One region of the Streptomyces sp. NPDC023157 genome, then DNA from elsewhere that is predicted to be linked to it. Evidence: riboswitches for the same ligand, from Rfam matches in the RefSeq annotation. Region 1 holds a riboswitch; each other region holds the start of a gene.

What was found. A riboswitch is a leader RNA that binds a small molecule or an ion and turns the genes downstream of it on or off. The one in region 1 is predicted to bind cobalamin.
Region 2: another riboswitch for cobalamin. It lies ahead of ACZ3ZE_RS00330 (cobalamin biosynthesis protein); the one in region 1 lies ahead of ACZ3ZE_RS05310 (ABC transporter substrate-binding protein).
Region 3: another riboswitch for cobalamin. It lies ahead of ACZ3ZE_RS23855 (ribonucleoside-diphosphate reductase subunit alpha); the one in region 1 lies ahead of ACZ3ZE_RS05310 (ABC transporter substrate-binding protein).

The regions. Positions count from the first base shown of each region.
Region 1 is NZ_JBVHIL010000001.1:1,164,020-1,167,280, forward strand. Features, by position in the region: gene ACZ3ZE_RS05305 (FecCD family ABC transporter permease) at 1-578, opposite strand, end outside; gene ACZ3ZE_RS05310 (ABC transporter substrate-binding protein) at 575-1,552, opposite strand; cobalamin riboswitch at 1,591-1,739, opposite strand; gene ACZ3ZE_RS05315 (HD domain-containing protein) at 1,727-2,365, opposite strand; gene ACZ3ZE_RS05320 (GlxA family transcriptional regulator) at 2,438-3,261, shown strand, end outside.
Region 2 is NZ_JBVHIL010000001.1:58,401-61,661, reverse strand. Features, by position in the region: gene ACZ3ZE_RS00335 (cobyric acid synthase) at 1-342, opposite strand, end outside; gene ACZ3ZE_RS00330 (cobalamin biosynthesis protein) at 339-1,358, opposite strand; adenosylcobalamin (AdoCbl) riboswitch at 1,412-1,486, opposite strand; gene ACZ3ZE_RS00325 (hypothetical protein) at 1,669-1,890, opposite strand; gene ACZ3ZE_RS00320 (inorganic phosphate transporter) at 1,907-3,178, opposite strand.
Region 3 is NZ_JBVHIL010000006.1:458,571-461,831, reverse strand. Features, by position in the region: gene ACZ3ZE_RS23855 (ribonucleoside-diphosphate reductase subunit alpha) at 1-1,893, opposite strand, end outside; cobalamin riboswitch at 2,022-2,147, opposite strand; gene ACZ3ZE_RS23850 (GNAT family N-acetyltransferase) at 2,206-2,721, opposite strand; gene mctP (monocarboxylate uptake permease MctP) at 2,808-3,261, opposite strand, start outside.

The DNA of each region.
Region 1 (3,261 bases):
CCGCCGAGGGACCAGAAGAGGGCTTCCTGGAACTGTTCGGGCCGCCCGGCGAGGACCAGCAGCAGGGTGGTGAGGGCGGACAGGATGTACGAGACGGCCACCCCGGCGAGGACCAGCCGGGCGCCGGTCATGGTGCCGCCGCGCCGGGCCAGGGCGTAGACGAGGACGAGGGCGAGCAGGGCGCCCGCGAAGGCCCCGGCGGGCAGGGCGACGGTGGTGGTGACACCCCCGACGAGGCCGGCGCCGCCGCCCAGGACCAGGACGAGCACCGCGCCGGCGGAGGCCCCGGAGGAGATGCCGAGCAGGAACGGGTCGGCGAGCCGGTTGCGGACCAGCGCCTGGAGCACGGCGCCGACGACGGCGAGCCCGGCGCCGACGACCGCCCCGAGCAGCACCCGGGGCAGCCGCACGTCGAGCACGATCGTCCGGTACGGGGAGGGCCCGGCCCGCCCGGTCAGGGCGTCGAGCACCTGGCCGGGCGGGATGCGGACGGAGCCGAGCGCGAGCGCGGCGACGACGGCCGCGGCGAGCGCCACGAGCAGCCCGGCGACGACGGAGGCGTGACGGAGCCGGGTCATCGGGTCGCGGCCGCCGGGTGCAGCTGGGCGGCCAGCTTCCCGACGGCGGCGGGCGCGCGGACGCCGAGGACCGCGTCGGAGAGCGGCAGCACGGCGAAGCGGCGGTTCTTGACGGCCGGTACCTCGCGCAGGGCCGGGTCGTCGAGGAGGCGGCGCTTCTTCTGCTCGACGGTGGTGGAACCGTAGGCGTAGATGACGATCACCTCGGGCCTGCGGGCGACGACCTGTTCCCAGGTGGCGTCGCCGAAGGTCTTGTCGAGGTCGGCGAAGACGTTGCGGCCGCCGGCGCGGGTGATCAGCTCGTTGCCGATGCCCTTGCCGCCGGCGGTGAACGCGGTCTTGTCGCCGCTGTCGTAGACGAAGACGGAGACGGGGGCGGTGCCCTTCAGGCGCCGCTCGGCGGCGGTGACCCCGGCCTTCGCCTCGCGGGTCCAGGCCTCGGCCCGGTCGGGGACGCCGAAGGTGCGGCCCACCTCGGCGACCTCGCGGTAGACGTCGTCGAGGCCGGTGGCGCCGGAGGGGCAGTACTCGGTGTTGAGGCGGGAGGCGATGCCGGAGCGCTTGAGGTCGTCGCGGCTCCGGCCGGCCTTGGCGTCGAAGGCGGAGGCGTAACCGCCGTACACGAAGTCGGGGTCGGCGGCGAGCAGCGCCTCCTTGGAGGGGTACTCCTTCGCGAGGACCGGGACGCTGTCGTAGGCCTTCTTGTACGCGGGGAGGACGGCGTCGTCGAGGTAGGCCGTGCCGGCCAGGGACTTCTGCAGGCCGAGGGCGAGCATGACCTCGGTGACGTGCTGGTTCATGGTCACCGCCCGGCGCGGCGGCGCCTGATAGGTGGTCGTGACCCCGCAGTTGGTGACGGTGTACGGGAAGCCGGGCGCGGCCTTGCCGCCGGCGGGGGTGCTCGCGGGGGCCGCGCAGGCGGCGAGCAGGGGTATGAGGACGGCGGCGGGCAGCAGCGGGCGGCGCCAGGACATGGGGAGGCCTCCAGACGGGGATCTCCGCGTCCCCGGTCGGTGCTGGCAGGCGGCAGGTCAGTTCCTGGCTTCCGGCCCTGGTCGGGGGCCGGTCACAGTGGCGGGACCGTGCCGGATTCGCACCGGCTTCCTGGGTCCTGCCGCCCTCGTTTCCCGACAGTCTCTCACCCGCCGTCAGGCGGGCCAGGCGGAGGTGCGGATGGTCGCCACGAAGTCGCCGGGTTCGAACCCGGGCACGAAGTGGCGCAGGACGTCGGCCTTGACGTTGCCGAAGGTGGTCTCCGGCTTGGGGGCGACGCCTTCGGCGAAGGCGGCCAGGATGCGGTTCTTGAAGTCGGGGCGCGGGTGGGCGTCGACGATCGCGGCCCGCTCGTCGGGCGTGACGAGGGTGGGGTCGTCGTAGCCGATGCCGAGGACGTCGTACTCGACGCCGGCGGTCACCAGGGCGACCTCGGGCTCCATGAACTCCGGGATTCCGGGGGTGGTGTGGAGCGCGACGGCGGTCCACACCCGGCGGACGGCGTCCTCGCCGACCCCGTGGGAGCGCAGGAACGCGGCGGCCTCCTCGGCGCCGTCGACCTCGAAGCGGCGGCCGGAGGCGTGGTGCTTCGCGCCGAGCCCGAGGTCGTGGAACATCGCGCCGACGTAGAGGAGTTCGGGGTCGTACGCGAGGCCGCGGGCGCGGCCCTGGAGGGCGCCGAAGAGGTGGACGCGGCGGGAGTGGTGGTAGATCAGCTCGCCGGCGGTGTCGCGGACGAGTTCGGTGGCGGCGGTGGCGAGGGCGGTGTCGGGGATCAGCTCCATCGGGTTCATGGCTCAAGACTCGCTCCGGCGGCACCGCCCCGGCCATGTCCCTGAGGACAGGCATCCCACAGAATCGGACACATGACGAGTACGCGGCCGCGGCAGGCGGCCCAGGCGCCGCACGACGTGTGGGTGTTCGCCTTCGACGGGGTCCGCCTCCTCGACGTGTCCGCGCCGCTGGAGGTGTTCGCCACGGCCGGCGCGCCCTACCGGGTCCGGGTCTGTACGCCCGAGGGGCGGGACGTGCGCACCTCGTGCGGGCTGCGGATCGGCGCGGACGGTTCGGCCCGGGAGGTCGCGGCGGCGGGCACGCTGATCGTGCCGGGGGCGGTGGAGGTGACCCTTTGTGTGGCGGCGGGCCCGCCGGTGGCGGAGCTGGCGGCGCGCTCGGCGAGGGTGGCCTCGGTCTGTACGGGCGCGTTCGCGCTGGCGGCGGCCGGGCTCCTGGACGGGCGGCGGGCGACGACGCACTGGGAGCACGCGGCGGAGCTGGCCCGGCGCCATCCGGCGGTGGAGGTGCTCGCGGACGCGATCCACGTACGGGACGGGGAGGTGTGGTCGTCGGCGGGGGTGACGGCCGGGATCGACCTGTGCCTGGCCCTCCTGGAGGAGGACCGGGGGGCGGCTGCGGCCCGTGCGGTGGCGCGGGACCTGGTGGTGTTCCTCCAGCGGCCGGGCGGCCAGTCGCAGTTCTCCGCGGCCTCGCGCACTCCCCCGACGGGCCATCCGGTGGTGCGGCCGCTGCTCGACGCGGTGGCGGCGGATCCGGCGGCGGACCACAGCGCGCCGGTGCTCGCGCGGCGGGCCGGGGTGAGCGTCCGGCATCTGGCGCGCCTGTTCCGGGAGCAGACGGGGGCGACCCCGGCGGCGTTCGTGGAGCGGGTGCGGGTGGAGGCGGCCCGGCT
Region 2 (3,261 bases), 1.1 Mb from region 1:
GAAGAGCGTCCCCTGCCGTCCGCCGTGGTAGCCGCGGGCGCTCATCTCGCCGACCGGCTTCCCCATGAGCACGACCTGGCTGGAACGGTCGCCGCCGGGCTTCAGGAGCACCGGGTTCATCAGCGCGGTGGGCTCGACGCGGGCGGCCTGCGCCTGCATCGCCTGGGCGCGGCCGATCTCGGCGCCCTCCCGGGTCACGAAGGAGTTCAGGGACATGTTCTGCCCCTTGAACGGCGCGACCTTGACGCCCTGCCGGACCAGCCAGCGGCAGATGCCGGCCGTGACGACGCTCTTGCCCGCGTCGGACGTGGTCCCGGCGACGAGCAGCCCCCCACCCCTCATGCGTTCCTCCGCTTCAGCGCGCTCGCGATCATCCGGCCGCCGACACAGGCGGCCAGGGTCAGTCCGGTCACCCGGCGGGACAGGCGTACCGCCCGGTCGATGTCGGCGACCTCGACGGGCCGCCCCGCCCCGTTGAGGACCGGCCGGTGCTCGATCCGGCCGCCGTACGCGAGGGTCCCGCCGAGCCGTACGCCGAGGGCGCCCGCGAAGGAGGCCTCCACGGGGCCCGCGTTGGGGCTGGGGTGCTTCGCCGCGTCGGCGCGCCAGGCCCGGGCCGCGCCGCGCGGGTTCCCGCCGGCGACGGTGGCGAGGACGGCGGTGAGCCGGGCGCCCGGCCAGCCGGCGAGGTCGTCGAGCCGGGCCGAGGCCCAGCCGAAGCGGCGGTACTTCGGCGACTTGTGGCCGACCATCGCGTCCAGGGTATTGACCGCCCGGAAGCCGAGCAGGCCGGGCACGCCCGCGACGGCACCCCAGAACAGGGCGCCCACGACGGCGTCGGAGGTGTTCTCGGCGACCGATTCGACGACCGCGCGGGCCATCGCGGGACCGTCCAGGGAGTGCGGGTCGCGTCCGCACAGGTGCGGCAGGCGCTCCCGGGCGACCTCCAGGTCCCCGGCCGCGAGCGCCCCGCCGATCGCGCGGGCCTCGCGGCCCAGCGACGTACCGCCGACGACGGCCCACACGGAGGCGGCGGTCAGGGCGACGGTGGCGGCGCGGCTGCCCCGTACCGTACGGGCGGCCAGCGCGCCGAGCGCCACGGTGGAGCCGGCGCAGACGGCGGTGTGCAGGGCGCCCCAGCCGCGGTGGTCGCGCAGCAGGCGCTCCTCGACCGCGCCGGCCGCCCGGCCGAAGGCGGCGACGGGATGGCCTCGGCGGGGGTCGCCCGCGAGCAGGTCGACGGCGAGGCCGGCGGCCGCTCCGTAAGCGAAAGTGCGGGTGGCGCTGGTGGCGCTGCTGGCGCTGGTGGCGCCGGTGGAACCGATGGTGCCGGGAAAGCCGAGGCCGCGGCCGGGCATGGCGCTCTGTCCTCACTCAGGGTCCGCGCCCTGGATCGACGTGACCGGCGGCGAGAGTTCCTGACTCCCGGCCCCGGGGGGCCGGTCACAGTGGCGGGACCGCGCCGGATTCGCACCGGACTTCCTCTACTGGCGCCGTAATGGCCCCGGCAGTCCACCACGCTGCGCGAACAGCCGTCAACTCACCCTTGACCTGCGTCGGGTCACTGTGCGGAGCGCCACAGACACGACGGCCGGGCGGCCCGCACCCTGTGGTGCGGACCGCCCGGCCGTCGTGCTCGCCGCCTCGGACGACGCTCGGTGGAGCGCGTCAGATGACGATCAGGTAGATGCCGTACGCCACGGCCGCCGCGCACAGGGCGAAGCAGGCGTAGGCGCCGGTACGGGCCAGCGAGGCGGAGCCGCCGTTCGCGGCGGCCTCCTCCTGCTTGGAGAGGCCCATGACGCCGAGGGTGAAGAGGCCCACCAGGGCGACGGTCGCCACGAGGCTGACTCCGAAGACGGAGCCGAGGGCTGCCCAGTCGATCTTCATGCTTGGTTCCAGTTCCTTAGACCGCGGCGGCGGGGGCCGGGGGAGCGGCGGGGTCCGTGGGGCCCGGGGTGGGGATGGTGGCCTTCAGGTCCGTGTCCGTGACGGCGGCGACGGAGCCGGCCGGCGGCGGGGTGACGGCCGCGATGGCGGTGGTCACCACACCCGCGGGCTCGGCGGGGGCGTCGAGGTCGTCGGCCGTGACGTTGTTGTGGTCGACCGGCTTGCGACGGGACAGCGACCAGATGACACCGGAGCCGGCGACCAGCAGGACCGCGACGGCGGCGATGCCCCAGGGGCCCTGCTTGGTGAGGAACTCGGCGCCGGCGCCGACCACGGCCGCGGCGGGCAGGGTCAGACCCCAGGCGACGAACATCCGGGTGGCGGTCGACCAGCGGACGACTCCGCCCTTGCGGCCGAGGCCGGCGCCCATCACGGCACCCGAGCAGGACTGGGTGGTGGAGAGCGAGAAGCCCAGGTGGGAGGAGGCCAGGATGACCGTGGCGGCGCTGGTCTGGGCGGCGAAGCCCTGCTGCGGCTGGAGGTCGGTGAGGCCCTTGCCCATGGTGCGGATGATGCGCCAGCCGCCGAGGTAGGTGCCGGCCGCGATCGCGATGCCGGCGGCGACGATGACCCACATCGGGGGGTTGGAGCCGGGGGCGAGGACACCGCCGGTGACCAGGGCGAGGGTGATGATGCCCATCGTCTTCTGGGCGTCGTTGGTGCCGTGGGCGAGCGAGACGAGACCGGCGGAGGCGATCTGGCCGGCCCGGTAGCCCTTCGCGGTGGCCTTCGTCTCGGTCTTCGCGCCGATGCGGTACGTCAGGCGGGTGGCGACCATCGCGGCCAGACCGGCGACGATCGGGGCCGCGACGGCGGGGATGAGGACCTTGGTGACGATGGTCGGGCCGTTGACCGCGCCCCAGCCCGCCGACATCACGGCGGCGCCGATGAGGCCGCCGAACAGGGCGTGGGAGGAGCTGGACGGCAGACCGAGCAGCCAGGTCAGCAGGTTCCACAGGATGGCGCCGACGAGCGCCGCGAAGATCACTTCTGTACGAATGCCCTCTTCGTTGATGATCCCGCCGGAGATCGTCTTGGCGACCTCCACGGACAGGAACGCGCCGACGAGGTTCAGCACGGCGGACATGGCCACCGCCGTCTTGGGCTTGAGAGCACCGGTCGAGATGGTCGTCGCCATCGCGTTGGCGGTGTCGTGGAAACCGTTCGTGAAATCGAACACGAGAGCTGTCACGACCACAATCGCGAGCAGCAGCGTGATGTGTTCCATTTACCCAGGCAATCGTTTGACGTCAGTGGCTCGTCGAACGTACGCAACCTGGGTGAACGGAAGATGAACTGGGTCGGGCTGTG
Region 3 (3,261 bases), on a different contig from region 1:
GAACAGGTTGGAGACCTGCGGCTCGATGCACTCGTAGACGCCGGCGATCGAGGCGATCGTCGCGGTCGGCGCGATGGCGAGGAGGAGGCTGTTGCGCATGCCGACGGCGGCGATCCGCTCGCGCAGCGCGGCCCAGCGCTCCGGCCAGTTCAGCTCGACGTCGAAGTGGTCCGGGTGCAGCACGCCACGGGCCGTACGGGTCTTGTCCCAGGCGGGCAGCGGGCCGTTGCGCTCGGCGAGGTCGGCGGAGGCCTCGTACGCGGCCAGCATGATCCGCTCGGCGATCCGGGTGGACAGCGCGCGGGCCTCGGCCGAGTCGAAGGGCAGCTTCAGCTTGAAGAAGACGTCCTGGAGGCCCATCGCGCCCAGGCCCACCGGGCGCCAGCGGGCGTTGGAACGGCCGGCCTGCTCGGTCGGGTAGAAGTTGATGTCGACGACCCGGTCGAGGAAGGTGACGGCGGTGCGCACGGTCTCGTCCAGGCGCGCCCAGTCGATCTGCCCGCCGTCGGCTCCTTCCTGGACGAAGGCGCCCAGGTTCACCGAGCCGAGGTTGCAGACGGCCGTCTCGCCGTCGTCGGTGACCTCGATGATCTCGGTGCAGAGGTTCGAGGAGTGGACGACGGAGCCGGGCTCGGCGGTCTGGTTGGCGGTCCGGTTGGACGCGTCCTTGAAGGTCATCCAGCCGTTGCCGGTCTGCGCGAGGGTGCGCATCATGCGGCCGTACAGGTCACGGGCCGGCATGGTCTTCTTGGCCAGGCCCGCGGCCTCCGCCTTGCGGTACGCGGCGTCGAACTCGTCGCCGTACAGGTCGACCAGCTCGGGCACGTCGGCGGGGGAGAACAGCGACCACGCGGCGTCGGCGTTGACCCGGCGCATGAACTCGTCCGGGATCCAGTGCGCGAGGTTCAGGTTGTGCGTACGGCGGGCGTCCTCGCCGGTGTTGTCGCGGAGCTCCAGGAACTCCTCGATGTCCGCGTGCCAGGTCTCCAGGTAGACCGCGGCGGCGCCCTTGCGGCGGCCGCCCTGGTTCACCGCGGCGACGGAGGCGTCCAGCGTCTTCAGGAACGGCACGATGCCGTTGGAGTGCCCGTTGGTGCCGCGGATCAGCGAACCGCGGGCGCGGATGCGCGAGTACGACAGGCCGATGCCGCCCGCGTGCTTCGACAGGCGCGCGACCTGGTGGTAGCGGTCGTAGATGGAGTCCAGCTCGTCCTGCGGGGAGTCCAGCAGGTAGCAGGAGGACATCTGCGGGTGGCGGGTGCCGGAGTTGAACAGGGTGGGGGAGGAGGGCAGGTAGTCGAGCCGGCTCATCAGCCCGTACAGCGCCGCCACCTCGTCCACGGCACGCGCCGACTCGTCCTCGGCGAGGCCGCTCGCCACGCGCAGCATGAAGTGCTGCGGGGTCTCGACGACCTGGCGGGTGATCGGGTGCCGCAGCAGGTAGCGGGAGTACAGGGTGCGCAGGCCGAAGTAGCCGAAGCGGTCGTCGCCGGCCGGGTCGATCAGCGCGTCGAGGCGCGCGGCGTGCGCGGCGACGAACGCGGCCGTGCGGTCGGCGATCAGGCCCTCGCGGTGGCCGACGGCGACGGAGGCCGAGAAGGACACCGCGCCCTGGCCGGCCGCCTCGTCGGCGATGGTGATCGTGAGGAGCCGGGCGGCGAGCCGGGAGTACGCCGGGTCCTCGGCGATGAGTCCGGCGGCGGCCTCGGTGGCCAGCTCGCGCAGCTCCGCCTCGTCCGAGCCGGCGCTGCGGCCGCGCAGGGCGGCGGCGGCGACCTTGCCGGGGTCGGTGTCCGGGAGGTCGGCGGTGAGATCGGTCAGGACCCGCAGCAGCACGGTGCCGGGGCCGTCGGTCTCGATCGCTGCGGCCGGATCGGCGGGCGCGATGGTCACGTGGGGGCTCTCCCTCGCTCGGCGCGGAGCCAGGACGGGAGGCGGGAACGGGCGGCCGTACGCACGGCGGCGCCGCGTCCACCGGCCCACTCCGCGAGGCCCGGACGTCTGTGACACCCGGAACGGACGGACCGGGCGCGCTGCCGGCAGGTCTTCGGACTCACCCTGGGCGCGAAAAGCGCGCAAAACACACCGTTGCGGGACAGTTCCGGATTTCCACCGGATTCCCCTGCGGCGACAGCGAGGACGAGCATACATGTGGGGGGCGCCGCTCACGGCACCCCCCACATGTTGTGTCGGTCGGGGCGGAGTTCAGAGCTCCAGAACGTAGGTGAAGAGCGTGAGGTCGAGCCCCTGGACGGGCTTCCAGTCCCGCTCGGGGGAGCGGACGAAGCCCAGTCGCTCATAGATCCGGTGGGCGGTGGCCATCGTCCGCTGGGTGGACAGCACGATCCGCGCGCACCCCTCGACGGCCCGCGCCCGGTCCACGCAGGCCCGCACCAGGGCCTCCCCGACGCCCCGGCCGCGCGCCGCGTGCGCGACGGCCAGCATGCGGAACTCGGCCTCGCCCTCCCGGGCGATGTCCGCCCACTCCTCGCCGCCGGCGGTGAAGGTCACCCCGCCGAGGACCGTGCCGGCCGCGTCCGTGGTGTCGACCGCCACGAGCACCTCGGCCTCGGCGTCCCGCCGGGCCACGTCCCGCAGCAGGTGCAGGTACGCGTCGTCCTCGCCGAAGGCGAGGAACCCGTCGTCGAGATAGGCCCGCGCGGTGATCTCGCCGAGGGCCGCGTACTCCTCGGGCCGTACCGCCCTGATCGTGAAGTCCATGCCCGGCAGTCTGCCCCCGGCACGGCTCCGCCCGCCTCCGGATAACCGGAGGCGGGCGGAGGGGCCGGAGCGGACGGCCGCGGGGCTCAGTGCCCGGCGGTGCCGACCTTCGGCAGTTCGGTGGCGACGCCCGCGTCACCGGCGTCCGCCGTGTAGTCCCCGGGCGAGGTCTCGTCGACGCCGTCGGGCGCCTTGAGCGCCTTCAGGACGACGGTGAGGACCACGGTGACGACCAGGTTGAGCACGAAGGCGGTGAGGCCGATGTAGCCGATCTCCCCGATGCCGGGGATCTCGGCCGAGGAGCCGCCGAAGTGCTTCTGGGTGGGGCTGGCCACGCCGTACGCGGCGGCGGTGCCGTAGACCATGCCGACGGCCCAGCCGGCGAGCAGCGCCCAGCGGTGGAACCAGCGGGTGAACAGGCCGCCGACGAGGGCGGGGAAGGTCTGCAGGATCCAGATGCCGCCGAGCAGCTGGAAGTTGATGGCGACGGTCTTGTCCATGGTGAGGACGAAGACCAGCGCGCCGACCTTCACCAGCAGC